DNA from 3 places in the Streptomyces sp. NPDC050448 genome. Region 3 is predicted to be linked to each of the others. Evidence: predicted binding sites of a transcription regulator. Region 3 holds the regulator's gene; each other region holds the start of a gene.
The links. The regulator HrcA, encoded in region 3, represses chaperone genes, less so after heat shock. The targets are predictions, from matches to a motif close to TTNGCACTCNGNNNNNCNGAGTGCNAA.
Positions count from the first base shown of each region.

Region 1: the regulator HrcA is predicted to act here: its motif matches at 9,108-9,134, upstream of groES (co-chaperone GroES).
Region 2: the regulator HrcA is predicted to act here: its motif matches at 1,578-1,604, upstream of groL (chaperonin GroEL).

Region 1 is NZ_JBFAJR010000010.1:9,602-19,609, reverse strand. Features, by position in the region: gene guaB (IMP dehydrogenase) at 1-700, opposite strand, end outside; gene AB0I68_RS14435 (sigma-70 family RNA polymerase sigma factor) at 841-1,470, opposite strand; gene AB0I68_RS14430 (response regulator transcription factor) at 1,857-2,468, opposite strand; gene AB0I68_RS14425 (WhiB family transcriptional regulator) at 2,848-3,174, shown strand; gene AB0I68_RS14420 (LysR family transcriptional regulator) at 3,333-4,232, opposite strand; gene AB0I68_RS14415 (MOSC domain-containing protein) at 4,312-5,010, shown strand; gene AB0I68_RS14410 (SDR family oxidoreductase) at 5,161-5,934, shown strand; gene AB0I68_RS14405 (ester cyclase) at 6,098-6,787, shown strand; gene groL (chaperonin GroEL) at 6,896-8,524, opposite strand; gene groES (co-chaperone GroES) at 8,654-8,962, opposite strand; gene AB0I68_RS14390 (ATP-binding protein) at 9,397-9,687, shown strand; gene AB0I68_RS14385 (hypothetical protein) at 9,624-10,008, shown strand, end outside.
Region 2 is NZ_JBFAJR010000022.1:94,099-104,106, reverse strand. Features, by position in the region: gene groL (chaperonin GroEL) at 1-1,418, opposite strand, end outside; gene AB0I68_RS24620 (cold-shock protein) at 1,761-1,964, opposite strand; gene AB0I68_RS24615 (MoaD/ThiS family protein) at 2,347-2,625, opposite strand; gene thrC (threonine synthase) at 2,661-3,935, opposite strand; SAM riboswitch class I at 3,953-4,102, opposite strand; gene AB0I68_RS24605 (glucosyl-3-phosphoglycerate synthase) at 4,298-5,248, shown strand; gene AB0I68_RS24600 (trehalose-6-phosphate synthase) at 5,282-6,730, shown strand; gene otsB (trehalose-phosphatase) at 6,848-7,699, opposite strand; gene AB0I68_RS24590 (DUF3263 domain-containing protein) at 7,768-8,028, opposite strand; gene AB0I68_RS24585 (extracellular solute-binding protein) at 8,144-9,445, opposite strand; gene AB0I68_RS24580 (ROK family protein) at 9,644-10,008, shown strand, end outside.
Region 3 is NZ_JBFAJR010000005.1:13,779-23,786, reverse strand. Features, by position in the region: gene holA (DNA polymerase III subunit delta) at 1-365, shown strand, start outside; gene rpsT (30S ribosomal protein S20) at 653-919, opposite strand; gene lepA (translation elongation factor 4) at 1,157-3,022, shown strand; gene AB0I68_RS08490 (AMP-dependent synthetase/ligase) at 3,270-5,159, shown strand; gene hemW (radical SAM family heme chaperone HemW) at 5,284-6,516, shown strand; gene AB0I68_RS08480 (DUF3097 domain-containing protein) at 6,661-7,458, opposite strand; gene AB0I68_RS08475 (MBL fold metallo-hydrolase) at 7,487-8,212, opposite strand; gene hrcA (heat-inducible transcriptional repressor HrcA) at 8,368-9,384, shown strand; gene dnaJ (molecular chaperone DnaJ) at 9,385-10,008, shown strand, end outside.

The sequences.
Region 1 (10,008 bases), on a different contig from region 3:
CCGCGGCGCCGACCAGGAGGCGGCCGTCCTTGTCCTTGGCGGCGTTCGGGTACTTCTCGGCCTTGACGAAGTCCTTGACGGTGATGAGGCCCTTGAGGAGGCCCGACTCGTCGACCAGCGGAAGCTTCTCGATCTTGTGGCGGCGCAGCAGCTCCATGGCGTCCACGCCGGAGATGCCGACCTTGCCCGTGACCAGCGGCATCGGGGTCATGACCTCGCGCACCTGGCGGCTGCGGTCCGACTCGAAGGCCATGTCGCGGTTGGTGACGATGCCGAGCAGCTTGCCCGCGGAGTCGGTGACCGGCACGCCGGAGATGCGGAACTTCGCGCAGAGCTCGTCGGCCTCGCGCAGCGTCGCGTCGGGGTGCACCGTGATCGGGTCGGTGACCATGCCCGACTCGGAGCGCTTGACCAGGTCGACCTGGTTCGCCTGGTCGGCGATCGACAGGTTGCGGTGCAGAACGCCGACGCCGCCCTGGCGGGCCATCGCGATGGCCATACGGGCCTCGGTGACCTTGTCCATGGCGGCGGACAGCAGGGGAACGTTCACCCGTACGTTCCGGGAGATGAGGGAGGAGGTATCGATCTCGTCCGGCGCCATGTCCGACGCGCCCGGCAGTAGCAGGACGTCGTCATAGGTGAGGCCGAGTGTGGCGAATTTGTCGGGCGCTCCAGACGCGTCACTGCCGTTCACAGTCATGACACCTTCCCAATGGTCTTGCTCAGCGCGGATCTCCATGCTAACGGGATAGCGACGCGTCTCATTCCACGAGCTGGGTCAAGCCCAAGTTTCGTGGCTTCCTACTATTGATCGTCGACGGAATTCCGGCCAGTGTCCGGCTATTGCTCGGCGAGTGCGCGCAGCCGGCTGAGCGCACGGTGCTGGGCCACCCGCACCGCGCCGGGGGACATCCCGAGCATCTGCCCGGTCTCCTCGGCCGTCAGCCCGACGGCCACCCGCAGTACGAGGAGCTCGCGCTGGTTCTCCGGAAGGTTGGCCAGCAGCTTCTTGGCCCAGGCGGCGTCGCTGCTCAGCAGCGCCCGCTCCTCCGGACCCAGCGAATCGTCCGGCCGCTCGGGCATCTCGTCGGAGGGCACGGCCGTGCTGCCCGGGTGCCGCATGGCGGCCCGCTGCAGGTCGGCGACCTTGTGCGCGGCGATGGCGAAGACGAAGGCCTCGAAGGGGCGGCCGGTGTCCCGGTAGCGCGGGAGCGCCATCAGGACGGCGACGCACACTTCCTGCGCCAGGTCCTCCACGAAGTGGCGGGCGTCGCCCGGAAGGCGCGAGAGCCGGGTGCGGCAGTAGCGGATGGCCAGCGGGTGCACGAAGGCGAGCAGGTCGTGCGTCGCCTGCTCGTCGCCCTCCACCGCACGGCGTACGAGCGCGCTGACAGCCCCGGCGCTGCCGCCCTTGGCGGCGCCGGTGGAGCCTGTGGCCGCGGGTGACCCCAGGGCCTCGTCGTCGCGCATCAATCCATGGTGCCTTGGCGCCGGAGCATTCGCGCCGCCACGGCCCGTGTTGTGCGTCGAAGCGTTATGAGCGGGTGCGCCTGAACCCATCACTGCGCCCTCCCCTCCCGCTCGACCGAGTACTCCCCGAGGCCCCATCCCAGAAAATGCGCCACACCTCAAGCATGCGGCATCGCGCGCGAAGCGACACGTCCCCCGGATTGTGCCCCGCCAATCCCCGGGTACGCACCGGGTACGGCGGGACGGGAACAGGCGAGAACGGACGAGGCCCGGTGGACCCGTCGGACCGGACGGGACCGGAGCGCGATCGACGGGCACACGCCGTGCCGCCCCGCCCGCCGGTGGCGGACGGGACCGCTCTCAGCGTCCGGCCTGCGGGCTCGCGGTCATCGGACCAGGCCCCAGCGGAACCCGAGCGCCACGGCGTGCGCCCGGTCCGAGGCGCCCAGCTTCTTGAACAGCCGGCGGGCGTGCGTCTTGACCGTGTCCTCGGACAGGAAGAGCTCGCGCCCGATCTCCGCGTTCGACCGGCCGTGGCTCATGCCCTCCAGGACCTGGATCTCGCGCGCGGTGAGCGTGGGCGCGGCGCCCATCTCGGCCGAGCGGAGCCGGCGGGGGGCCAGTCGCCAGGTCGGGTCGGCGAGGGCCTGGGTGACCGTGGCCCGCAGTTCGGCGCGCGAGGCGTCCTTGTGCAGATAGCCCCGGGCGCCGGCGGCGACCGCGAGGGCCACGCCGTCCAGGTCTTCGGCGACCGTCAGCATGATGATGCGGGCGCCCGGATCGGCCGAGAGCAGCCGGCGCACCGTCTCCACACCGCCGAGCCCGGGCATCCGTACATCCATCAGAATCAGGTCGGAGCGGTCGGCACCCCAGCGGCGGAGGACTTCCTCGCCGTTGGCAGCCGTCGTCACACGCTCGACGCCGGGCACGGTGGCAACCGCGCGACGGAGCGCCTCTCGGGCAAGCGGGGAGTCGTCGCAGACGAGGACGGAAGTCATGACCGCCCTCCGCAGCTGCTGATGCGCGTCACCTTGAGCCTCCAGGCTGGTACGTATCGTCACCTGTGCGGTCGATGCCCTCGGACACCTGTCCGGGAACTTCTTGGTTCAACCGCCTTCGCACTCTCAACGATGGTCACTCGAAAGAGTTACGGGTCGGACGGACACCTTCGGCACTCTACGTGAGGAAGCGATCACGGCGCGGGCACCACTCGCCGCGTGTCCTCCATCTAGAGCTATGCCCTATTTGGCGGCTTTTCTTCCGTTTGGCACGTGTCTGAGGCTAGATTCCCAATGAGTCATATTTACATCTACTCCGACAGTAGGTGTGGAGACTTGGACCGTATCCGTCTCAGTACCGGCACCAAGAGGACTACCCATGGCAGATTTCTCCCGCCTCCCCGGACCGAACGCCGACCTCTGGGACTGGCAGTTGCTGGCCGCCTGCCGCGGGGTCGACAGCTCCCTCTTCTTCCACCCGGAAGGCGAGCGGGGTGCGGCGAGGAGTGCGCGCGAGGCCTCGGCTAAAGAGGTCTGCATGAGATGCCCGGTGCGCTCGGAATGCGCCGCGCACGCACTGGCCGTCCGCGAGCCCTACGGGGTGTGGGGCGGTCTCACCGAGGACGAGCGCGAAGAACTGATGGGGCGCGCCCGCCATCGCCTGATCCCCGCGTCGAGCACGATCGGACCCGTCCCTCCGGACTGATCCACAGGTTCGCCGAAACGCACCGAAACGCACGAAGGAACGTTTCCTCGCCCGCGCGCGGACCGGAACGCCACGCGATTGGCCGTACCGCGTACGGTCAATCGCGTGGCGTGCGGCCGGTCGGCATGGCGTGCGGCCCGTCGGCGTGCGGCGGCCCGTCAGCGTGCGGCGGCCCGCTCCAGCTCGGCCAGGGTCGCCGCCACGGCCGGCACCCGGGCCAGATCGGGCAGGGTCAGCGCCACGACCTCCCGCTCCACGGCCGGTTCCACGGCCACCGCGCTCACGCCCTTGGCCCGTACGGACTCCACCGCGAGCTCCGGCAGCACCGCGACGCCCAGCCCGGCGCCGACCAGGCCGACCACGGCCGGGTAGTCGTCGGTCGCGAAGTCGATGCGGGGGGTGAAGCCCGCCGCCTCGCACACCTCCACCAGATGGCGGCGACAGCGCGGACAGCCCGCGATCCAGGGCTCGTCGGCCAGTTCCGCCATGCCCACCCGTTCGGCCCCGGCCAGCCGGTGCCCGTCCGGAACCAGCCCGACGAGCCGGTCCGTCAGCAGCGGCCGCACCACGAGGTCCTCCCACTCGGCGGCCGAGCCGGCGGCCCCGCCGTACCGGAAGGCCAGCGCCAGGTCGCAGTCGCCCTCGCGCAGCATCTCCACCGACCGCGGCGGCTCCGCCTCGACGAGGGAGATGCGCGTACCGGGGTGCTCGGCACGCATCGCGGCCAGCGCGGTCGGCACCAGCGTGGAGCTCCCGCTGGGGAAGGACACCAGCCGGACCCGGCCCGCGCGCAGCCCGGCGATCGCCGCGACCTCCTCCTCGGCGGCGGTCAGCCCGGCGAGGATCCCGGCGGCGTGCCGCACCAGGGCCGTACCGGCCTGGGTCAGCCGCATCTCGCGGCCGGCCCGGATGAGCAGCGGGGTGCCCGCCGACTGCTCCAGCGCCTTCATCTGCTGGGAGACGGCGGGCTGGGTGCAGCCGAGCTCGCGGGCGGCGGCGGAGAAGGACCCGGTGCCGGCCACGGCGCGCAGCACCCGGAGATGACGTGCCTCGATCATCCTCCGAGCATAAGCCCACCTTTGATCGCGGCGCGAATATCCTCATGCCACTTTGAGGAAGCTGGGCTAGCGTGTTCCCATGTCTCCCCTCGCCCCCCTGCACGTCATCTCCGTGAACCTCGGCCGCGCGACGGTCGTCGACTACACCGACACGGAGGGCGGGCTGACCGGCATCGGCAAGCGCCCCGTCCCCGGCCCGGTCCGTGTGTTCGCCCCGGGACCCAAGGGCGTCGGCGCCAGCGGCCTCGAGGGCGACGCCGTCTGCGACCTGCGCCACCACGGCGGGGACCACCAGGCCGTGTACGCCTACGCGCGCGAGGACCTGGACTGGTGGGAGGGCGAGCTGGACCGCGAAATGCCCGCCGGGCTCTTCGGCGAGAACCTCACCACCTCCGGCATCGACCTGACCGGTGCGCTGCTCGGGGAGCGCTGGCGGGTCGGCGCGGGCCTCGTCCTCGAGGTGGCCTCGGCCCGCATCCCGTGCCGGACCTTCCAGGGCGCCCTCGGCGAGAAGGCCTGGGTCAAGCGGTACACCCAGGCCGCGCGGCCGGGTGCGTACCTGCGCGTGATCCAAGAGGGCCCGGTCTCCCCCGGTGACACCGTCGAGGTCATCCACCGCCCGGATCACGACGTGACGGTGGAACTCTGGTTCCGGGCCTTCACCACGGACCGGTCGCTGCTCCCGCGCACGCTGGCGGCGGGCGGGGCGATGGAGCCGCAGGGCCACGAGACGGTCCGCGCGTACATGGAGAAGTACGGGAAGCAGTACGGGAAGTGAGCCCGGGAAGCGGCCCGGGAGCAGGGCGAATGTAGCCGGAAGTAGTGGTTCCGCAGCGGGAAGCGACGGCGCGCGGCGGGAACCGTCACGAAGGGGTACCGCACGGCGGGCTCCCCTTGAGCTGTCGCCAAGGGCGGCTAGGTTGCGCCTATGACGACTGCGTTGATTACGGGATCCACGGCGGGCATCGGCGCCGCATTCGCCCGGCGGCTCGCCGCCCAGGGCCACAACCTCGTACTGGTGGCCCGCGACACGAAGCGGCTCGGCGAGCAGGCCACCGAGCTGCACGACCGGCACGGCATCGAGGCCGAGGTGCTGACCGCCGACCTGTCCACCGACGAGGGCATCGCGGCGGTCGAGCAGCGTCTCGGCGACCGTACGCACCCGGTGGACCTGCTGGTCAACAACGCGGGCTTCGGCAACAAGGGCCGCTACCTCGAGGTCTCCATGGCCGACGAGCTGACCATGCTGAAGGTGCACATCGAGGCCGTCCTGCGGCTGACCTCGGCGGCCACCGGGTCGATGCGCTCGCGCGGCCGCGGCGGCGTCATCAACGTGGCCTCGGTGGCGGCCTTCGTGCCGCGCGGCACGTACGGGGCGAGCAAGGCCTGGGTCGTGCAGTTCACCCAGGGCGCGGCGAAGGACCTGGCGGGATCCGGCGTACGGCTGATGGCGCTGTGCCCCGGCTTCGTACGGACCGAGTTCCACCAGCGCGCCGGCATGGGGACGGACAACATCCCCAACTGGATGTGGCTGGACGCGGACAAGCTGGTGGCCGCGGCCCTGGCCGACCTGGCGCGCGGCAAGACGGTCTCGATCCCGGATCCGCGGTACAAGGCGCTGATGGGCGTGGTGAAACTGGCGCCGCGCGGGCTGCTGGGCGGGGTGTCCTCGCGCACGGGCCGCAAGTACGGCCCCCAGTAGTCCGGGTGAAGCCCCGGGGGAAGACCGGGGCACGCCCGGTGGAAGTCCGGGGCGAGACCGGGGGATCGCTCAAGTGACCTGCGGGTAGGCCGGTCCCGAAAACCGGCCGAACGGGTGAAATCTCCCTAAACTGGAAGTGTCCCATCCAGCGCGGGAGAACGCCATGACATTCGTACAAATAGTCGATTACGAGACCAGCAGGCCGGAGGCCGTCAACGAGGTCTTCGACCGGTACCTGGCGAAGACGCAGGGCAAGCGCACCGTGTCCCACAGCGTGCTCGGCAAGGACCGGGAATCCGACACGCACTTCGTCGACGTCGTCGAATTCCCCTCGTACGAAGAGGCCATGAGGAACTCTCATCTCCCGGAAACGGACAAGATGTTCCAGGAGATGGTGGCCCTCTGCGACGGGATGCCCCGGTTCACCAACCTGGACGTCATCCGCGACGAGCACCTCAACACGCTGCTCGTGAACCGCGTGTACGACGACATCGCGATGAAGGGCGACATGTCCGCCGTGGACGAGATCTTCGCGGTGGACTACCGGGACCACGACATCAGCAACCCCGTGGACAAGATCGGCCGCGAAGGCATCCGCGAGGACATGCAGATGTGGCGGAGCGCCTTCGACTTCACCTTCACGCGGGACGCCCAGATGGCGCAGGACGACTACGTCACCACGCTGTGGACCTGGACCGGCAAGCACAAGGGCGAGTTCATGGGGATCGCCCCGACCGGCAAGACCTGCACGATGACCGGCACGACGGTCTTCCGCTGCGAGAACGGAATGATCAAGGAAGCCTGGTGGCACTACGACGCCATGCGCCTGATGAGGGAACTGGGCGCGATGTAGTCACTTTTCGCCCCCACGGGAAAGGCCCCGGTCACCGCCGCTTGGCAGCGGGGACCGGGGCCTTTCTCCGTTCAACTGTTCAGCCGTTCAGCTGTTCAGCCCGGCTGGTCAGTGGCTGTGGCCGTGACCGCCGTGACCGTGGCCGTCGGCCTCTTCCTCGGCCGGCTTCTCGACGACCAGGGTCTCGGTCGTGAGCAGCAGGGAGGCGATGGAAGCGGCGTTCTCCAGCGCGGAGCGGGTGACCTTGACCGGGTCGATGACGCCGGCCTTGACCAGGTCGCCGTACTCGCCGGTGGCGGCGTTGAAGCCGTTGCCCTTCTCCAGCTCCGCCACCTTCGAGGTGATGACGTAGCCCTCGAGGCCGGCGTTCTCGGCGATCCAGCGCAGCGGCTCGACCGCGGCGCGGCGGACGACCGCGACACCCGTGCCCTCGTCGCCGGTCAGGCCGAGGTTGTCCTCGAGGACCTTGACGGCGTGGACGAGCGCGGAGCCACCGCCGGAGACGATGCCCTCCTCGACCGCGGCGCGGGTCGCCGAGATGGCGTCCTCGAGGCGGTGCTTCTTCTCCTTGAGCTCCACCTCGGTGGCGGCGCCGACCTTGATGACGCAGACGCCGCCGGCGAGCTTCGCCAGGCGCTCCTGCAGCTTCTCGCGGTCCCAGTCCGAGTCCGTGGACTCGATCTCGGCCTTGATCTGGTTGACGCGGCCGAGGACCTCGTCGGCGCTGCCGCCGCCGTCGACGACGGTGGTGTCGTCCTTGGAGATGGTCACGCGGCGCGCGGAACCGAGTACGTCCAGACCGGCCTGGTCGAGCTTGAGGCCGACCTCCTCGGCGATGACGGTGGCACCGGTGAGGGTGGCCATGTCCTGGAGCATCGCCTTGCGGCGGTCACCGAAGCCGGGGGCCTTGACGGCGACCGCGTTGAAGGTGCCGCGGATCTTGTTGACGACGAGGGTGGAGAGCGCCTCGCCCTCGACGTCCTCGGCGATGATCAGCAGCGGGCGGGAGCCGCCGGCCTGGATGACCTTCTCGAGCAGGGGCAGGAGGTCCTGGATGGAGGAGATCTTGCCCTGGTTGATCAGGATGTACGGGTCGTCGAGGACGGCCTCCATACGCTCCTGGTCGGTGACCATGTACGGCGAGAGGTAGCCCTTGTCGAAGGCCATGCCCTCGGTGAACTCGAGCTCCAGGCCGAAGGTGTTGGACTCCTCGACGGTGATGACACCGTCCTTGCCGACCTTGTCCATCGCCTCGGCGATGAGCTCGCCGACCTGCTGGTCCTGCGCGGAGAGCGCGGCCACGGCGGCGATGTCGGACTTGTCCTCGATCGGGCGGGCGGTCGCGAGGAGCTCCTCGGACACGGCCTTGACCGCGGCGTCGATGCCCTTCTTCAGGGCGGCCGGGGAAGCGCCGGCGGCGACGTTGCGCAGACCCTCGCGGACCAGCGCCTGGGCCAGCACGGTGGCGGTGGTGGTGCCGTCACCCGCGATGTCGTTGGTCTTGGTCGCCACCTCCTTCACGAGCTGCGCGCCCAGGTTCTCGTACGGGTCGTCCAGCTCGACCTCGCGGGCGATGGTGACACCGTCGTTGGTGATGGTGGGGGCGCCGAACTTCTTGTCGATGACGACGTTGCGGCCCTTGGGGCCGATCGTCACCTTGACCGTGTCGGCAAGCTTGTTGACGCCGCGCTCGAGGGCGCGACGGGCGTCCTCGTCGAACTTCAGGATCTTCGCCATGGGAGCGGTTCAGCCCTCTCGAAAACTCGGGTTTAACGAACTGCGCCCCTTGCCGCCCGGCAATCAGCGGGGTGACCAGGGGCGCAGCTCAAAGCAATTCAGGTGAAGCGAAAGCGAGTTGCTTCTCGTTTACTTCTCGATGATCGCGAGCACGTCGCGAGCCGAGAGGACGAGGTACTCTTCGCCGCTGTACTTCACTTCGGTGCCGCCGTACTTGCTGTACAGCACGATGTCGCCGACGCTGACGTCCAGCGGGAGACGCTGGCCGTCCTCGAAGCGACCCGGGCCCACGGCGAGGACGACGCCCTCCTGGGGCTTCTCCTTCGCGGTGTCCGGGATGACCAGGCCGGAAGCCGTGGTCTGCTCGGCGTCGAGCGGCTGGACCACGATGCGGTCCTCGAGCGGCTTGATGGCAACCTTGGAGCTGGTGGTCGTCACGATCCGACCTCCCCCTTCGGAGATCTCACGGGGCTAACTGTCTAGGTGGCGACCAGGTGGATCCGTCGTCGCGGGTGCCGGACCTGCCCGTCGCTGTGTTGGCACTCACCGGGGGCGAGTGCCAGGTGCGAGACTATTCCGGCGATTAGCACTCGGTCAAGCGGAGTGCCAACACGCTCCGCTGGGTCATCCGGATCCGGGGGTCCCCGGGGACCCGCTGCACCACCCGGCGGGCCGGGCCGATCCGGCTCCCGCCGGGCCGGGACTGCCGCTGCGCCGGGCCACAACAGCGGTGCGCCGGCCCGATCGGCGTCCTGGCCGCGGAGGACCTGGCCCGGCGCCCGGCCCCCCGGGTTCCGCTCCGGCTGGACGCGCAGGCGCCCGTACCGGCGGCCGGGGATCCGGCGCGGCTGGAGCGGGCGCTGGCCAACCTGGTGGACAACGCGCTGCGGCATGCCCGTACGGAGGTCGTCGTACGGGCAGCCACCGAGCCCGCGGAGTCCTCGGCGAGCGCCGCGAGCACCGGGAGCACCGGCTGGGCGGTGCTGGAGGTCGAGGACGACGGCCCGGGCATCCCGGAGGCGGACCGGGACCGGGTGTTCGAGCGGTTCGTGCGGCTCGACGCGGACCGCGGCCGCGCCGGCGTCGGTACAGCCTGGACATGGGCGATCTCGACCGGACGAAGCGGCAGCAGGCCTTCCTGGCGGGCGCCACGCAGAAGCTGAACTCGGCCGGGACCTTCACCCATCCGGTCAAGCTGATGAAGCTGATCGACGCCGCCAAACAGGACGTGGTGACGGACGAGGGCTGGGACCTGCTGTCGTTCGTGAAGCAGGCGAAGAACCTGTCCGGCGGCAAGGTGGCGTTCACGACACTGCCCGTCGAGCGGTTCGGAAGGAACCATGGGGAGGACATGAACGTCGTAGACGATATGAAGATAAAGCGCCTCATTGCCGAGCAGATCGGACCGGAGGCCTCCGCCTCTGCGGCCGCTCCGAGCCCGAGCGACGCACCGGGGACGCCTCCGGGGCCGGCGGACGCCGCCC
Region 2 (10,008 bases), on a different contig from region 3:
CAGCCGACGGTCAGGTTGCGGACCTTCTCCACGACGACGCCACCCTCGAGACCACCGTTGACGGCGATCTGCTTGAGCGGGGCCTCCAGGGCGAGCCGCACGGCGTTGGCGCCGGTCGCCTCGTCACCCGACAGGTCGAGCTTCTCGAAGACCGCGGAGGCCTGGAGCAGGGCCACGCCACCACCGGCGACGATGCCCTCCTCGACGGCCGCCTTCGCGTTGCGAACGGCGTCCTCGATGCGGTGCTTGCGCTCCTTGAGCTCCACCTCGGTCGCGGCGCCGGCCTTGATGACGGCCACGCCGCCGGCCAGCTTCGCGAGGCGCTCCTGGAGCTTCTCGCGGTCGTAGTCCGAGTCGGAGTTCTCGATCTCGGCGCGGATCTGGTTGACGCGACCCTGGACCTGGTCGCTGTCACCGGCACCGTCGACGATCGTGGTCTCGTCCTTGGAGATGACGACCTTGCGGGCGCGGCCGAGCAGGTCCAGGCCCGCGTTCTCGAGCTTGAGGCCGACCTCCTCGGAGATGACCGTGCCGCCCGTGAGGATGGCGATGTCGCCGAGCATGGCCTTGCGGCGGTCGCCGAAGCCCGGGGCCTTGACGGCGACGGACTTGAAGGTGCCGCGGATCTTGTTGACGACCAGGGTCGACAGGGCCTCGCCCTCGACGTCCTCGGCGATGATCAGCAGCGGCTTGCCGGACTGCATGACCTTCTCGAGCAGCGGAAGGAGGTCCTTCACGTTGCCGATCTTGGAGTTGACGATCAGGATGTACGGGTCGTCCAGGGACGCCTCCATACGCTCCATGTCCGTGGCGAAGTACGCCGAGATGTAGCCCTTGTCGAAGCGCATGCCCTCGGTGAGCTCAAGCTCCAGACCGAAGGTCTGGGACTCCTCGACGGTGATGACGCCTTCCTTGCCGACCTTGTCCATGGCCTCGGCGATGAGCTCGCCGATCTGGGTGTCGGCGGCGGAGATGGAGGCCGTGGAAGCGATCTGCTCCTTGGTCTCGACATCCTTCGCCTGCTCGAGCAGGGCGCCGGAGACGGCCTCGACGGCCTTCTCGATGCCGCGCTTGAGGGCCATCGGGTTGGCACCGGCGGCCACGTTGCGCAGGCCCTCGCGGACGAGCGCCTGGGCGAGCACGGTGGCGGTGGTCGTACCGTCGCCCGCGACGTCGTCCGTCTTCTTGGCGACTTCCTTGACCAGCTCGGCGCCGATCTTCTCGTACGGGTCCTCGAGCTCGATCTCCTTGGCGATGGAGACACCATCGTTGGTGATCGTGGGGGCGCCCCACTTCTTCTCAAGGACGACGTTGCGACCCTTGGGGCCAAGGGTGACCTTGACGGCGTCGGCGAGCTGGTTCATCCCGCGCTCGAGACCGCGCCGGGCCTCCTCGTCGAACGCAATGATCTTGGCCATCTGAAGTGGTCCTCCAGGACTGGGGTTCCCCCTGCGCCGCCGGCGCGAGGGGAGGGCTGGATTGCTCCGGACCGCGCCCGCGCCCGCGACGGACGGCCTGCGTGCCCGGCGGTTCCTTCCCGCCGGACCCTGCGGGCCTCACCGACCCGGTCCTGTGTAGTAGCACTCTCACCAGGAGAGTGCTAACGCCAATGATTAGCACTCGACCCCCGAGAGTGCAAGCGGCTTCGAAGAAGCCTCGCCGCGGCTCGGGTGACTCCCCGCCCCCAGCACGAAGGGCCCGCATCCCTGTCCGGGATGCGGGCCCTCGTGTGTATGCGTCGGTGGTCGATCGCGCCGGGGCTAGACGGCGAGCTTGACCATGTCCGCCTGCGGACCCTTCTGGCCCTGCGAGATCTCGAACTCGACCCGCTGACCCTCTTCAAGGGTGCGGTACCCGTCCATCTGGATGGCGCTGTAGTGGACGAACACATCCGCACCACCGTCGACCGCGATGAAGCCGTAGCCCTTCTCCGCGTTGAACCACTTGACGGTGCCCTGAGCCATGCCTAACTCCCCTATTACTGGCCCTTGCGCAGGACCGCACTTCGCGGTCCCGGGTCAGAACTTGCGCCGGAACGCCTCGACCGGGGCTGAATGTATCTGCACCGCTGCTGTCTGCAACAGGTCAATCCGACGAGAAATCCGGACACGGGGATACATTGAAATAGAGTGAAAATTTGGCATATTGCCGGGCAACTCGGACCCGGCATATCTCGCCAAAGCCCCATACCGCACTTGCACATTGACTCAATGTCAACCCTCGCTCGACCCGCTCATATGCGGCAGGCAAGAACAGCGGAGGGGACTTCCCCAACTCTACCGCGCCCAACCAAGCAGAATTGCCCCCTCCGCTTTTACCGGAAGGGGCAATTCTGGGTTTCGCGTGTCAGCAGCCGCCCGCGACGGCGGGAATGATCGAAACGCCCGCGCCGTCCGGCGTGACCGCGTCCAGGCCGCCCTCGAAGCGCACGTCGTCGTCGTTGACGTAGACGTTCACGAAGCGGCGCAGCTTGCCCTGGTCGTCCAGGACGCGCGCGGCGATGCCCGGGTGGTTCTTCTCCAGGGACTCGATGACCTCGGAGAGGGTCGAGCCCTCGGCGGCGACCTCGGCCTTGCCGCCGGTGTAGGTGCGCAGGATGGTGGGGATGCGGACGTTGACGCTCATGGCGCTACTGCCTTTCCGGGAACGGAGGGGGTGGGTCAGACCAGGCCGGCGGCGCGGAACGCGTCCAGGCTCGGGCGGATGGTGGCGGTCTGCCCGCTGTCCGCGGCCACCGCCTCCAGGGTCTTGAGGCCGTCACCGGTGTTCAGGACCACTGTGGTCAGCGCCGGGTCGAGCTGCCCGTTCTCGATGAGCTTCTTGGTCACGCCGACGGTCACGCCGCCCGCGGTCTCGGCGAAGATGCCCTCGGTCTGCGCGAGGATCTTGATGGCCTCGACGACCTGCTCGTCGTTGACGTCCTCGACGTAGCCGCCCGTACGACGGGCGATGTCCAGGACGTACGGGCCGTCGGCCGGGTTGCCGATGGCGAGCGACTTGGCGATGGTGTTCGGCTTCTGCGGGCGGACCACGTCGTGACCGGCCTTGAAGGCGGTCGACACCGGGGAGCAGCCCTCGGCCTGGGCACCGAAGATCTTGTACGGCTTGTCCTCGACGAGGCCGAGCTTGATCAGCTCCTGCAGACCCTTGTCGATCTTCGTCAGCTGCGAGCCGGACGCGATCGGGATCACGATCTGGTCGGGCAGCTGCCAGCCGAGCTGCTCGCAGATCTCGTACGCGAGCGTCTTGGAGCCCTCGCCGTAGTACGGGCGCAGGTTGACGTTGACGAAGCCCCAGCCCTCGCCCAGCGGGTCGCCGATGAGCTCGGAGCAGAAGCGGTTGACGTCGTCGTAGTTGCCCTCGATGCCGACCAGGTCGCCGCCGTACACACCGGCCATGACGACCTTGCCCTGCTCCAGGTCGTGCGGGATGAACACGCAGGAGCGGAAGCCGGCCCGGGCGGCCGCGGCGCCGACGGCGCCGGCCAGGTTGCCCGTGGAGGAGCAGGAGAGCGTGGTGAAGCCGAAGGCGCGGGCGGCCTCGACGGCGATGGCCACGACGCGGTCCTTGAAGGAGTGCGTCGGGTTGCCGGAGTCGTCCTTGACGTACAGCTTGCCGGTGACGCCGAGCTCCTTGGCCAGGTTCCGGGCGTCGACGAGCTTGGTGAAGCCGGGGTTCAGGCTGGGCTTGGAGGCCACGTCCGCGGGGACGGGCAGCAGCGGGGCGTAGCGCCAGATGTTGTTCGGGCCGGCCTCGATCGCGGCGCGCAGGGCCTGCGGGTCGCCGGTGGGAAGGTCGTAGGCGACTTCCAGCGGCCCGAAGCACTCGACGCAGGCGAAGATGGGGCCGAGCTCGAAGCGGGTACCGCACTCACGACAGGAAAGGCCGGTGGCAGGTCCGAGATCGACAGAGGTGGCAACAGTCTGTGCAGCCATGATGGCGAGGCCCTTTCTCCTCATCTTCCCCATGGCGCACTTCGCCATGAGACGGAATTGGCACCTTCCCTAGCCGGGGACCTCGCTGCTGCAAACAAGCGCGAGAACCGACTGGAGGGTTGCCGGGGCTTCAACGGGCCGTGTCCCTCTGCCCCTCTGGATGAGCGGTATGGCACCGGGTCGCGCGCTCTGGGCACGTCCGGGCATTTGTTCGCGGGGACCCCCGGCATGCGGTGGCCCTTCGCGTTGTTCAAGACTGTAACTGAAGGTCCGGTTGGTTGAGACAGCCGTCCGAACCGCGAGATGGATCACTTTTCGGCGGAAACCGCCGAGGACCGACGAGGAACCAAGGAGTGCCGAACGTGCTGGAAGAGGTGGAGCGCTGGTTTGCGGACCGCTCCTGGTCCGCGGCCGACCGACCGCTCGACCAGCTGCTTTCCGCGAAGCGGGCGGCAGGCACCACGGTCAGCGTCGTCCTGCCCGCGCTCGACGAGGAGGAGACGGTCGGCGCCATCGTCGAGGTGATCCGGCGCGATCTGATCGACGGGCTGCCGGTGCCGCTGGTCGACGAACTGGTCGTGGTCGACTCGGGTTCCACCGACCGGACCGCCGAGGTGGCCGCGAAGGCCGGCGCCCGGGTGGTGCACCGCGACGAGATACTGCCGCGCATCCCGGCCCTGCCCGGCAAGGGCGAGGTGCTGTGGCGCTCGCTGCTGGCCACCACCGGCGAGATCGTCTGCTTCGTCGACGCCGACCTGCGGGACTTCTCGGCCACGTTCGTCTCCGGGATCGTGGGGCCGCTGCTGACCGAGCCGGACGTGCAGTTCGTCAAGGCGATGTACGACCGCCCGCTCGGGGACGCGCCGGGCCAGGGCGGGCGGGTGACCGAGCTCGTCGCCCGCCCCCTCCTCAATCTGCACTGGCCGCAGTTGGCGGGCTTCGTCCAGCCGCTGGGCGGCGAGTACGCCGTACGGCGCTCCCTGCTGGAACGTCTCCCCTTCCCCGTCGGGTACGGCGTCGAGCTGGGCCTGCTGGTGGACGCGCTGCACACGGTCGGGCTGGACGCGCTGGCCCAGGTGGACGTCGGCGTACGGCTGCACCGCCATCAGGACGGCCGGGCGCTGGGCCGGATGGCCGCGGCGATCTACAGCACGGCCCTGGTACGCCTCTCGCGCGGGCACCACGTACGGCCGGAACTGACGCAGTTCGAGCGCGGGCCCGACGGGTTCGTCCCGCACACGTACCCCGTGGACACCGAGGAGCGGCCGCCGATGGCGGACGTCGAGGAGTACGCGGTGCGTCGCGTGGCGTAGCGGGTGCGGCGTACACACGTTTAGGTTGGCCGCATGGCTTCCCAGGTACTCGTTGCAGCGAACCGCGGCCCGCTCTCCTACGTTCTCGCCGACGACGGCACACTCACGGCCCGCCGCGGCGGGGGTGGTCTCGTCTCCGGCCTCTCCGCCGCCCTCGCCCGGCAGCCGGAGGCGCTGTGGATCTGCGCGGCCCTCTCGGACGCCGACCGCGAGGCGGTCCGCCGGGGGGTCTCCGAGCCGGGCGTCCGGATGCTGGACATCGATCCCACCATCTACGACGCCGCGTACAACGGCATCGCGAACTCCGTGCTCTGGTTCACCCACCACCACCTCTACGACATCCCGCGCGAGCCGGTCTTCGACGCGGAATTCCGGCGGCAGTGGGGGACGTACGTCGCGTACAACGAGGCCTTCGCGCAGGCCCTCGCGCAGGAGGCGGCCGAGGGGGCCCGGGTCCTGGTGCAGGACTACCACCTCGCGCTGGTGCCGGGTCAGCTCCGGGACCTGCGGCCGGACCTGCGGATCGGGCACTTCACGCACACGCCGTGGGCGTCGCCGGAGTTCCTGCGGATGCTCCCGGACGACGTCCGGGGGCAGCTGCTGTGGGGGATGCTCGGGGCGAACCGGCTGGGCTTCCACACGCGGGCGTGGTCCGGCGCCTTCATCACCGGCGCGGGCATCGACGACGCGAGCGGGCACGCGCACGGGTACTGGCCGAGCGGGGACCCGCGGTTCGGGGTGGAGCACCACGGGAGGCACGGGCGCCACCGGTTCACGCACGTGGACGAGTTCCCGCTGGGCGTGGACGCCGACGAGCTGCGGGCGCTGGCGCACCGGCCGGAGGTCGACGCGAAGCTGGCGGAGCTGCGGGCGGAGGTCGGGGGCCGCAGGACGATCGTCCGGGTGGACCGGACCGAGCTGTCGAAGAACATCCTGCGCGGCCTGCTGGCGTACCGGGAACTGCTGACGGTCCACCCCGAGTGGCGGGGGCAGGTGGTGCACCTGGCCTCCGCCTACCCCTCGCGGCAGGACCTGGCGGTGTACCGGGAGTACACGAAGTCGGTGCGGGAGCTGGCGGCCGGGATCAACGCGGAATTCGGTACGGCGGACTGGCGGCCGGTGCTCGTGTCCGTGAAGGACGACTTCGAGCGCTCGCTGGCGGCGTACCGGCTGGCCGACGTGGCGCTGGTGAATCCGGTGCGGGACGGGATGAACCTGGTGGCGAAGGAGATCCCGGTGGTGTCGGAAGAGGGGTGCGCGCTGGTGCTGTCGACCGGCGCGGGCGCGTACCGGGAGCTCCGCGAGGACGCGCTGACGGTGAACCCGTACGACGTGTCGGCGACGGCCGCGGCGTTGCACGCGGCGCTGTCGATGCCGGTGGGTGAGCGGCTGGAGCGTACGAAGCGGCTGGCTGCCGCTGCCACCGCCCTCCCGCCGGCGGACTGGTTCGCGGCCCAGCTGGCCGCTCTGCGCGAGGCGTAGCCGCTGCCGCTGCGCGGAGCCCTTCCCCGCCCCGCCCCTTCCCGAAACCGGGGCTCCGCCCCAGACCCCGCGCCTCAAACGCCGGCGAGACTGAAAATCGGCCCCGCCGGCGTTTGTCTACGCGGAGCGGATGGCTTCGGCCAACGTCGCCAGGAAGGCCACGACCTCGGCCGGGCCGTTCAGCACGAGGTCGGCGCGGGAGGCGAGTTCGGGAACCTCCGCCGAGCCGCTGCACACCAGCAGCCCCGGGAGGCCGTCGGTGCGGAGCTTCTCGACGGCTGCGTAGGCGGCCAGATCGCCGAGGTCGTCCCCCGCGTACACGACGGCCTCGGCGCCCGTCTCCGCGAGGTACTCGGTCAGGGCCACGCCCTTGTCCATTCCCGGGGGCCGCAGTTCCAGCACCGCCCGGCCGGGCTCCACCATGAGCCCGTGGCGCGCCGCCAGCTCGGCCAGCGGCTCGCGCAGCGCGGCGAAGGCCGCTTCCGGGTCCTCGGCGCGCCGGGTGTGGACGGCCAGCGCGCGGCCCTTCTCCTCGATCCACGTGCCGCGCCAGGCGCCGATGGAGTCCAGGAACCCGGGCAGCTCCGCCCGTACGGCGGCGACTCCCGGGTGCTCGGCCGGGGTGTGCACGATGCCGCTCACGGCGTCCCAGCGCTCGGCCCCGTAGTGGCCGAGGACCACCAGGTGTTGCAGGCCGGGGATCCCGGCGAAGCCCCCGTAGCGGACCGCGACACCCGCCGGGCGGCCGGTGATCACGGCCACCGAGGCGACCTGCGGGGCCAGCGCGGCCAGCGCCTCGACGGCCTCCGGGTGGGCCCGCGCCTGGTCCGGGTCCGCGACGATCTCGGCGAGGGTGCCGTCGAAGTCGAGTGCGACCACGGAACGGCGGGGTGAGCGGAGGAGGGCTTCGAGTCCCTCACGTCCGGCGGCTGTCACGGGCATCGGCAGGCTGTGCGGATGGCTCCCCATACGGACGACCCTAACGGCCCTGCCGGGCCACGGCTACGGCGCGCGGCGGGCCCGTGGGCGCCGGTGCGTCAGCGCCTGGCCCGCTGGGCTTCGCGGATGCGGCGGAGCCGGTTGACGGTGCCGGGCGCGTGGGCCAGCGCCCGCGGGTCGTCCATCAGCACGTTGAGCAGCTGGTAGTAGCGGACCGGGGTCATCCCCAGCCCTTCCCGTATGGCCCGCTCCTTGGCCCCTGGCCCGGGCCAGGTGCGTCCCTCGTACGCGAGCACAGCGGCCTCGGTGGCCGTCAGCCGCCCGTCCGGCCTCCCGTCCGGCCTCCCGTCATCCGTCATACGGCCAGATTAACGCCGCCCGCCGACAGCCACCGGGCGCCCGCAGCCGGGCGCCCGCCGCTCAGTGGGCGCCCGCGGCTCAGTGGGCGTCCGCGGCTCAGTGGGCGTCCGCGGCTCAGTGGGCGTCCGCCTTGCGCGCCGCCTGCGCGATGCCCTCCAGGACCTTCGCCGGCTGCCCGCCCGGCTGCACGCTCTTGCCGATGTTCTGCTTGACGTCCTCGCTCACCCCGGCCCAGGACTTCTTGCCGACCGGGTAGAGGCGTGCGCTCGGCAGCGCCTGCAGGAACGTCTTCAGCTGCGGGGCCGCGCCCCCCGTACTGGAGTCCACCGCCCGGTAGCCGCTCGTCGTGACCGGCAGCAGGTCGTACTTGTTCGTGAAGGCCGTCACGTTCTTCGCCTCGTACAGGTAGTCCAGGAACTTCCCGGACTCCTTGCGGTGCCCGTTCTTGAAGGCCATCACCCAGTCCGCGACGCCCATCGTCGGGTGGTCGGTCCCGTCGGCGGTCGGCATGGCCACCATGCCGAACTTCACGCCCTTCCCCGCCGCCTGCTTCAGCAGCGTGGGGTGGCCGTTGAGCATGCCGACCTCGCCCCGCGCGAAGGCGTCGAAGGCGGCCTGCCGGTCCGTCTTCGACGGCTCCGCCGAGCCCGTCAGCCCCTGGCCGACCATCTTGTCGCGCAGGAACTCGAAGGTCTTGACGTTCTCCGGGGAGTCGATCGCGTACGCCTCCTCGTTGTCGGTGTAGCCGCCACCGCCGGAGAGCATCCACATCATCGATTCGGCCTGCGCCTCCTCGCGGCCCAGCGGCAGCGCGAAGGGGGTCGGGACGCCCGCGGTCTTGAGCTTCTTCGCGGCGGCCTCCAGGTCGGCCCAGCTCTTCGGCTGCCACCCGCTCTTGGCGTCCTTCGCGATGACCCCGGCGTCCGTCAGCAGCTTCTCGTTGTAGAAGAGCAGGCGGGTGCTGGCCACGAAGGGCATGCCGTACTGGACCCGCCGGATCTTGCCCGCGTCCGCGAGCGGCGTCAGGAAGTCCGCCTCGGTGGTGACGGAGAGCAGTTCGTCCGCCGTGTACAGCTTGCCGGCGGCCGCGTAGTCGGCGTAGGCGCCGATCTGCGCGATGTCGGGGGCCTTGCCGGCCTTGACCATCGCCGCGACCTTGGCGTCGACCTCGGACCAGGAGTAGACGCTGACCTCGACCTTGACCCCGGGGTGGTCCTTCTCGAAGCCGGTGGCGAGGTCTTTCCAGTACCCCGTCGAGGAGTTCTGCGGATTGTCCCCGTAGTCGGCCGCCACGACCCGCAGGGTCACCTCGTTGTCCCCGGTGAGGCTGCTCACGGCTGCGCAGCCGGTCAGCGCCACGGCGGTCAGGCTCAGCGCGGCGCCGGTCGCGGCCAGGCTCAGGTAACGGCCCTTCACAGTTCTCGATCCACCCCTTGTTGTACGTACGATCCACGTAAGGTCTACACCACTTTGGCGGCTCGTCCACATCCGGAACGCACCGTGTCCGGTTGGTGTCCCGACCAAGGTCGCGCATTTGTATGGCAGCTCAACAATCCCTTCCAATGGACTAGACCTTTCCCCGCCGAGCACGCGAGACTGTCACCTGTGAAACCCGTGAAACACGTCATCGCCCTCGATGTGGGCGGCACCGGAATGAAGGCCGCCCTCATCGCCGGCGACGGCACCCTGCTCCACGAAGCGCGCCGCGCCACCGGCCGCGACCGGGGCCCCGACGCCGTCGTCGAGACGATCCTGGAGTTCGCCGCCGAGCTGTTCGAGCTCGGCCGCGAGCGCTTCGGCGTGCCCGCCTCCGCCGCCGGCGTCGCCGTCCCCGGCATCGTCGACGCGGAGAACGGGATCGCCGTCTACGCGGCGAACCTGGGCTGGCGCGACGTACCGATGCGCGAGCTGCTCAGCAGACGTCTCGGCGGGCTCCCGGTGGCCCTGGGCCACGACGTGCGCACGGGCGGACTCGCCGA
Region 3 (10,008 bases):
ACCGGGCGGTCGAGGGGCGGGCGGCGGAGGCCCTCGAAGCCCTGCGGTGGTCGCTGTCCACCGGGGTGGCGCCCGTCCTGATCACCAGCGCGCTGGCGCAGGCGGTCAGGGCGATCGGCAAGCTCGCCTCCGCGCCGCGGGGGGCCCGGCCGGGAGACCTGGCCCGGGATCTGGGCATGCCGCCGTGGAAGATCGACCGGGTGCGTCAGCAGATGCGGGGCTGGTCGGCGGACGGGGTCTCGGAGGCCCTGCGCGCCGTGGCCGCGGCCGATGCGGGGGTCAAGGGCGGGGGCGACGACCCGGAGTACGCGCTGGAAAAGGCGGTAGTGGCCGTGGCCCGCGCGGCGCGCCCGACCCGCCGCTAGGGGGTGTCCGGCGGCCGGAAGCCCCCGGCCGTGCCGGCCGAGCGGAGCTTCTGGCCCCCCGCGCCTCAAACGCCGGCGGGGCTGGGACGGGGCTTCGCCGCACGCGGCGGGGGCCCGGGAAGGCGAAGGCCCCGGTGCCGCCCTGGGGAAGGGTGGTACCGGGGCCTTCGGTTACTTCTCGGTTGCACCGCACCCGCGTGGCGAACGCTTCGTGTGCGGCGCGGGGTGCCGGTCAGGAGCGGGAGAGAGGGCCCGCTGGATCCGTTCCGGCGATCACATCAGGGAGCTCAGCCCTGAAGGGTGGCAACCTTGGTGGCCAGCGCCGACTTCTTGTTGGCGGCGGCGTTCTTGTGGATGACACCCTTCGAGACAGCCTTGTCGAGCGCACGCGCGGCAGCGCGAGAAGCCACGGTGGCCTTCTCGACGTCACCGGCGGCCACGGCCTCGCGGGCCTTGCGGATCGCGGTCTTGAGCGAAGACTTGACGGCCTTGTTGCGCAGGCGCGCCTTCTCGTTCGTCTTGTTCCGCTTGATCTGGGACTTGATGTTCGCCACGAAAGAGCCTTTTCAGGTTCAGAGTTTGATCTTCGGATTGTGTCCCTCCCCCAGACTCCGTCCGGAGGGACCCCCAACTGAGAGGGCATACGAGACACAGCTGCCCAGGCTACCAGGCACGCTCCGACCGGCCCAAACCGAGCGCATCCCGCAGTCCATGGGACCATGGGAGCCTGCGTACAGATCCGACGAGAGCCGGAAACGCTTCCGACTGCGACCCGAGAATCAGGACACTGCGTGCCCGCGATCCCCAGCCACGTGCCCGAGCCGAGCCGTACCGACCCGGCGCTGATCCGCAATTTCTGCATCATCGCGCACATCGACCACGGCAAGTCGACGCTCGCCGACCGGATGCTCCAGCTCACCGGTGTCGTCGACCAGCGGCAGATGCGTGCCCAGTACCTCGACCGCATGGACATCGAGCGTGAGCGCGGCATCACGATCAAGTCCCAGGCGGTCCGACTGCCCTGGGCGCCCACCACGGGCGAGGGTGAGGGCAAGACGCACATCCTCAACATGATCGACACCCCCGGGCACGTCGACTTCACGTACGAGGTCTCGCGCTCCCTCGCCGCCTGCGAGGGCACGGTCCTCCTGGTGGACGCCGCCCAGGGCATCGAGGCCCAGACCCTCGCCAACCTGTACCTGGCGATGGAGAACGACCTCGCGATCGTCCCGGTCCTGAACAAGATCGACCTGCCGGCCGCCCAGCCGGAGAAGTTCGCCGAGGAGCTCGCGAACCTGGTCGGCTGCCAGCCCGAGGACGTCCTGCGGGTCTCCGCGAAGACCGGCCTCGGCGTCGACGCCCTGCTCGACAAGGTCGTCGCCACCGTCCCGGCCCCCGTCGGCGTCAAGGACGCCCCCGCCCGCGCGATGATCTTCGACTCGGTCTACGACTCGTACCGCGGCGTCGTGACGTACGTCCGTGTGGTCGACGGCCAGCTCAACAAGCGCGAGCGCATCCGGATGATGTCCACCGGCGCCACCCACGAGCTGCTGGAGATCGGTGTCTCCTCCCCGGAGATGACCCCGGCCGACGGCATCGGCGTCGGCGAGGTGGGCTACATCATCACCGGCGTGAAGGACGTCCGCCAGTCCAAGGTCGGTGACACGATCACCAGCCTGCACAACGGCGCGACCGAGGCCCTCGGCGGCTACAAGGACCCGAAGCCGATGGTCTTCTCGGGCCTCTACCCGCTCGACGGCTCCGAGTACCCGGACCTGCGCGAGGCCCTGGACAAGCTCCAGCTCAACGACGCCGCGCTCGTCTACGAGCCGGAGACCTCGGCGGCGCTGGGCTTCGGCTTCCGCGTCGGCTTCCTCGGCCTGCTGCACCTGGACGTGGTCCGCGAGCGCCTCGAGCGCGAGTTCGGCCTCGACCTGATCGCCACCGCGCCGAACGTGGTCTACCGCGTCGTCCTGGAGGACGGCAAGGAAGTCACCGTCACCAACCCGAGCGAGTTCCCCGAGGGCAAGATCTCGGACGTGTTCGAGCCGGTCGTCCGGGCCACCGTGCTCGCGCCCACCGAGTTCATCGGCGCGATCATGGAGCTCTGCCAGACCCGCCGCGGCACGCTGCTCGGCATGGACTACCTCTCCGAGGACCGGGTCGAGATCCGCTACACCCTCCCCCTCGCGGAGATCGTCTTCGACTTCTTCGACCAGCTGAAGTCCAAGACGCGCGGCTATGCGTCCCTCGACTACGAGCCCACCGGCGAGCAGTCCGGCAGCCTGGTCAAGGTCGACATCCTGCTGCACGGCGACAAGGTCGACGCCTTCTCCGCCGTCACCCACAAGGACGCCGCGTACGCCTACGGTGTGCGGCTCGTCGCCAAGCTGCGCGAGCTCATCCCGCGGCAGGCCTTCGAGGTGCCGATCCAGGCGGCCGTCGGCTCGCGCGTCATCGCCCGCGAGACCATCCGCGCCATCCGCAAGGACGTCCTCGCCAAGTGCTACGGCGGTGACATCTCCCGTAAGCGGAAGCTGCTGGAGAAGCAGAAGGAAGGCAAGAAGCGCATGAAGATGGTCGGCTCGGTGGAGGTGCCCCAGGAGGCCTTCATCGCCGTCCTCTCCAGCGACGAGTCCGGCGGCAAGAAGAAGTAGCCCCCGGCCCCGAACGGCCATGAAAGGTTTTGAACCGCATACGGAACAGGCCCCCGCGCAGCCGCACGGGGGCCTGTTTCGTTATGAATCGGCGTCTCAAGGGCCCTTACGCGCCAGGCGGAGGCCCCCTAGTCTGATCACTGCCGTTGGTTACTCGCCAGTTACATGCCCTGGTTGCAAGCCCTGTTGGAAGCCGTCATCCACCGCCTTGGATGACAGGCCCTGCCGCGTGGTCCGGAGGACGTCCGTGAGCGACACACAGACCTTGATCGAGAACCGCCCGCCCACCGTGGCGGCCCTCTTCCTTGAGCGTGTCGCCGCCACGCCGAACGCCGAGGCCTACCGGTTCCCGGTGCCCGCGGCCGGCGGCAGCGGCCCGGACGACTGGAAGTCGCTGAGCTGGGGCCAGGCGTCCGAGCGGGTCTTCGGCATCGCCGCGGGCCTGCTGGACCTCGGCCTGCAGCCCGAGGAGCGGGTCGCACTCGCCTCCAACACCCGCGTCGAATGGATCCTGTCCGACCTGGGCGTCATGTGCGCCGGCGGCGCCGTGACCACGATCTACCCGAGCACCAACGCCGAGGAGTCGGCGTTCATCCTCTCCGACTCGGCCAGCCGCGTGCTGATCGCCGAGGACGCGGCCCAGCTGGCCAAGGCCCGCGAGCGCCGCGCCGACCTGCCCGAGCTCGCCCACGTGGTGGTCCTGGAGTCCGCCGACGCGGTGCCGGCCGACGGCGATCCGGAGGGCTGGGTGCTCTCCCTCGCCGACCTGGAGGCGCGCGGCAAGGAGTACCTCGCCAAGCACCCCGAGGCGGTCAAGGAGCGGATCGCGGCCATCACCGCCGACCAGCTCGCCACGCTGATCTACACCTCGGGCACCACCGGTCGCCCCAAGGGCGTACGGCTCCCGCACGACAACTGGTCGTACATGGCCAAGGCCACCGTCGCCACCGGCATGATCTCCAGCGACGACGTCCAGTACCTGTGGCTGCCGCTCGCGCACGTCTTCGGCAAGGTCCTGACCTCCGGCCAGATCGAGGTCGGGCACGTCACCGCCGTCGACGGCCGGATCGACAAGATCATCGAGAATCTGCCGGTCGTCCAGCCCACCTACATGGCGGCCGTCCCGCGCATCTTCGAGAAGGTCTACAACGGGGTCGCGGCCAAGGCCCGGGCCGGCGGCGGCGCCAAGTACAAGATCTTCCAGTGGTCGGTCGGCGTGGCCCGCGAGTACGCCAAGGTCACCCAGGACAACTACCGGCGCACCGGCAGCGCCACGGCTCCCTTCGGCCTCGCCACCAAGCACAAGATCGCCGACGCGCTCGTCTACGCCAAGCTCCGCGACGCCTTCGGCGGCCGGCTGCGCGCCGCCGTCTCCGGCGCCTCCGCCCTGGCCCCCGAGATCGGCTACTTCTTCGCCGGCGCCGGCATCAACATCCTCGAGGGCTACGGCCTCACCGAGTCCAGCGCCGCCTCCTTCGTCAACCCCGGCGAGGCCTACCGCACCGGCACGGTCGGCAAGCCGCTCCCCGGCACCGAGGTCCGCATCGCCGACGACGGCGAGATCCTGCTGCGCGGCCCCGGCGTCATGCAGGGCTACCACCTGCAGCCCGAGAAGACCGCCGAGGTGCTGGAGGAGGACGGCTGGCTGCACACGGGCGACATCGGCGAGCTCTCGCCCGACGGCTACCTGCGCATCACCGACCGCAAGAAGGACCTGATCAAGACCTCGAACGGCAAGTACGTCGCCCCGGCCGAGATCGAGGGACAGTTCAAGGCGATCTGCCCGTACGTGTCGAGCATCGTGGTGCACGGCGCCGACCGGAACTTCTGCGCCGCCCTGATCGCGCTCGACGAGCCGTCGATCCTGGGCTGGGCCGCGGAGAACGGGCTCGAGGGCAAGACGTACGCCGAGGTCCTGGCCGCGGCGGAGACGAACCGGCTGATCGAGACGTACGTCCAGACCTTGAACGAGGGCCTCCAGCGCTGGCAGACGGTCAAGAAGTTCCGGATCCTGCCCCGCGACCTAGACGTGGAGCACGGCGACCTCACGCCCAGCCTCAAGCTCAAGCGGCCGGCCGTCGAGCGTGAGTTCAAGCACCTGATCGACGCGATGTACGAGGGCGCGCGGGAGGCGTAGCGCCTGCGGCGGGCGGTACGGGGCCGGCGGCCCGGGGGCGGCCGGCCCGCCGGGCGGCCGCCGGACGCCCGGCCGGAGCCGACGAGCGGCCCGGCCGCCGGCCGGGGTGCGGGACAATGGGTGCATGCCTTCCGCACTGCCCGACGGTGAACCCATGCCCGAAGACGGCTCGCTGCCGTCGCATGCCCTGGCGGGTGCCGGGGACCGGCCGCTCGGGTTCTACCTGCACGTCCCGTACTGCGCCACGCGCTGCGGGTACTGCGACTTCAACACGTACACCGCGACCGAGCTGCGCGGCACCGGCGGCGTGCTCGCCTCCCGGGAGAACTACGCCGACACCCTGATCGACGAGGTCCGCCTCGCCCGCAAGGTGCTCGGGGACGATCCGCGGGCCGTCCGGACGGTGTTCGTGGGCGGCGGTACGCCGACGCTGCTGCCGGCCGCGGACCTCGTGCGGATGCTCGCGGCGATCCGCGACGAATTCGGCCTGGCCGAGGACGCCGAGATCACCACCGAGGCCAATCCGGAGTCCGTGAACCCGGCGTACCTCGCCGAACTGCGGGCCGGCGGCTTCAACCGGATCTCCTTCGGCATGCAGAGCGCGAAGCAGCACGTCCTGAAGGTGCTGGACCGCACGCACACGCCGGGCCGGCCCGAGGCGTGCGTCGCGGAAGCGCGCGGGGCGGGCTTCGAGCACGTCAACCTGGACCTGATCTACGGCACCCCGGGGGAGTCGGACGAGGACTGGCGGGCGTCGCTCTCGGCCGCGCTGGGGGCCGGGCCCGATCACATCAGCGCGTACGCGCTGATCGTGGAGGAGGGCACCCAGCTGGCGCGCCGGATCCGGCGGGGCGAGGTCCCGATGACGGACGACGACGTGCACGCGGACCGGTACCTGATCGCGGACTCCGTGATGGCCGAGGCCGGGTACTCCTGGTACGAGGTCTCGAACTGGGCCACCTCGGAGGCCGGCCGCTGCCTGCACAACGAGCTGTACTGGCGCGGAGCCGACTGGTGGGGCGCCGGGCCCGGCGCGCACTCGCACGTGGGCGGCGTGCGGTGGTGGAACGTGAAGCACCCCGGGGCCTACGCCGCCGCCCTGGCCGAAGGGCGCTCGCCGGGCGCGGGGCGCGAGCTCTTGTCCCCGGAGGACCGGCGGGTGGAGCGGATCCTGCTGGAACTGCGGCTGGTGGACGGCGTGCCGCTGTCCCTGCTGGCCCCGGCCGGGCTTGCGGCGTCCCGCCGGGCGCTGGCGGACGGGCTCCTGGAGGCCGGCCCGTACGAGGCCGGGCGCGCCGTTCTGACCCTGCGGGGGCGGCTCCTGGCCGACGCGGTGGTCCGCGACCTGGTCGACTGACCCGGCGCCTCGATCGCCGGCGGGGCCGGGCAGAGCCCGGGGAACGGTGGAAGGGCGGGGCGGGGAGGCAGCCCCGCGCGGCGGCGCCTGCGCCACCTGCCTGAGCCCCGCACCTCAAAACGCCGGAGGGGCCCGATGCGGCGGTCAGGCCGTGACGTGGTCGATCAGGTGTTCCACCGAGCCCAGCAGGGTGGGCTCCAGGTCCTTGTACGACGTCACGCGGGACAGGATGTGCCGCCAGGCGGCTCCGGTGTTCTCCGGCCAGCCCAGCGCCCGGCAGACGCCCGTCTTCCAGTCCTGGCCCCGCGGGATCACCGGCCACGCCCCGATGCCCAGCGCGGACGGCTTCACCGCCTGCCAGACGTCCACGTACGGGTGGCCGACGATCAGGACGTGCGGGGAGGTCACCGACGCCGCGATACGGGACTCCTTCGAGCCCGGGACCAGGTGGTCCACCAGGATGCCCAGGCGGGCGTCCGGGGCCGGGGCGAAGTCCGCGACGATGGCGGGGAGGTCGTCGATGCCCTCCAGGTACTCCACCACCACGCCCTCGATCCGCAGGTCGTCGCCCCAGACCCGCTCCACCAGCTCGGCGTCGTGCCGGCCCTCCACGTAGATCCGCCCGGCGCGGGCCACGCGGGCGCGCGCCCCGGGGACCGCCACGGAGCCCGACGCGGTGCGCAGCGGCGCCTGCGGGGCCCGCGACGGGCGGGTCAGTGTCACCACGGCCCCCTCGAGCAGGAACCCCCGCGGCTCCAGCGGGAACACCCGGCGCTTGCCGAAGCGGTCCTCCAGGGTCACCGTGCCCGCCTCGCAGGCCACCACCGCGCCGCAGAAGTCCGTACCCGCCACCTCGACCACCAGGTCGGGCTCGGCCGGCACCTCCGGCACGGCCTTGGCGCGCTTCCACTGGGGGGTCAGGTCGGGGGAGTACTCACGCATCCGGCCGACACTAGGAGACGGGGCGGTCTCAGGCGCCCGACACGCCGAACTGCGCCCGCAGTGTGTCCCGTTGCGCACGGACAAAAGCCGCGGAGACCACCGCTCCGTGACCCGGCACGTACAGGGCGTCCTCCCCGCCCAGCGACAGCAGGCGGTCGATGGCCGCCGGCCACTGCGCCGGCACCGCGTCGCGGCCCGCCTGCGGTTCGCCCGACTCCTCCACCAGGTCCCCGCAGAACACCACCTCGCGCTCGCCCGGCACGCACACCGCCAGGTCGTACCGGGTGTGCCCGGGCCCGACGTTCGCCAGCAGCACCTGTACCCCGCCCAGCTCCAGCGTCCACTCGCCGGACACCGGATGCCGCGGCAGTACCAGCAGGTCCGCGGCCTCGGCCGCCTCCGCCGCGTCCAGTCCGTGCCGTACCGCGCTTTCGCGCAGCCCGTCGCGGCCGGTCGACAGCTCCGCGTCCAGTCCGACCGCCCCGTACACCTCGGCGCCGGCGAACGCGGCCACGCCCAGCACGTGATCGAAATGTCCGTGGGTGAATGCGATATGCGTCACGCGCCGGCCCGTCAGCCGCTCCGCCTCGGCCCGCAGCTGCGCACCCTCCCGAACGCACGAGCCCGGATCGATCAGGAGGACCGATTCGTCCCCCACCACCAGTCCCACGGTGCAGTCCCACACCGGAAGCCGCCTCCGGCCGGTCCGCCCGGTCAGCCGCTCCCAGCCCGCCTCTTCCCAACGTACGTCCATGGCGCGACGCTACCCTGGCGGGCCTCCCTTGCCAGGGGCTGACTACCCGGCCGTACACTGGCCGGGGGATCTCTGGCACTCGAACGCCCGGAGTGCCAACGAAGCAGATGAAACCGACCACGACGAGCGCCGACGACCAGCTGGAGGTGTGCGCGATGCTCAGCGAACGCAGACTCGAGGTGCTGCGCGCCATCGTCCAGGACTACGTCGGGACGGAGGAGCCGGTCGGCTCCAAGGCGCTCACCGAGCGGCACCGGCTCGGCGTCTCGCCCGCCACCGTGCGCAACGACATGGCCGTGCTGGAGGAGGAGGGCTACATCGCCCAGCCCCACACCAGCGCCGGCCGGATCCCCACGGACAGGGGCTACCGGCTCTTCGTCGACAGGCTGGCGGGGGTCAAACCCCTCTCGACGCCCGAGCGCCGGGCCATCCAGAACTTCCTCGACGGGGCCGTCGACCTCGACGACGTCGTCGGCCGGACCGTGCGGCTGCTCGCGCAGCTCACCCGGCAGGTCGCCGTCGTCCAGTACCCGAGCCTGACCCGGTCCACGGTCCGGCACGTCGAGTTGCTGTCGCTGGCTCCAGCCCGGCTCATGCTCGTGCTGATCACCGATACAGGACGGGTCGAGCAGCGGCTCGTCGACTGCCAGACACCGTTCGGCGAGACCTCGCTCGCCGATCTGCGGGCGCGGCTCAACAGCCGGGTCGTCGGTCGCCGGTTCACCGACGTGCCGCAGCTCGTGCAGGACCTGCCGGAGTCGTTCGAGTCGGAGGACCGCAGCACGGTGTCGACCGTGCTCGCGACCCTGCTGGAGACGCTGGTCGAGGAGGCCGAGGAGCGGCTGATGATCGGCGGAACCGCCAATCTCACGCGCTTCGGACATGATTTTCCCCTGACGATCAGGCCGGTGCTCGAGGCGCTGGAGGAGCAGGTCGTGCTCCTCAAGCTGCTCGGCGAGGCCAATGAGTCGGGAATGGCCGTACGGATCGGGCATGAGAATGCCTACGAGGGACTGAACTCCACGTCCGTCGTCTCGGTCGGCTACGGTTCGGGCGGCGAAACTGTCGCCAAACTCGGCGTGGTCGGACCGACCCGCATGGACTACCCCGGAACGATGGGAGCGGTACGCGCAGTGGCACGTTACGTCGGACAGATCCTGGCGGAGTCGTAAGTGGCCACGGACTACTACGCCGTTCTCGGCGTACGCCGCGATGCATCGCAGGACGAGATCAAGAAGGCTTTCCGCCGCCTCGCGCGTGAACTCCACCCGGACGTGAATCCGGACCCGAAGACGCAGGAGCGCTTCAAGGAGATCAACGCGGCCTACGAGGTGCTCTCGGACCCGCAGAAGAAGCAGGTCTACGACCTCGGTGGCGACCCGCTGTCCTCCTCGGGCGGCGGTGGCGCCGGCGGCTTCGGAGCAGGTGGCTTCGGCAACTTCTCCGACATCATGGACGCCTTCTTCGGCCAGGCCTCGCAGCGCGGACCGCGCTCGCGGACCCGCCGCGGCCAGGACGCCATGATCCGCCTCGACCTGGAGCTGGACGAGGCCGCCTTCGGCACGACCAAGGACATCCAGGTCGACACGGCCGTCGTCTGCACCACCTGCTCCGGCGAGGGTGCCGCCCCCGGCACCTCGGCGCAGACGTGTGACATGTGCCGTGGCCGCGGTGAGGTGTCGCAGGTCACCCGGTCCTTCCTGGGCCAGGTCATGACCTCGCGCCCCTGCCCCCAGTGCCAGGGCTTCGGCACCGTGGTCCCGACCCCGTGCCCCGAGTGCGCGGGCGACGGCCGG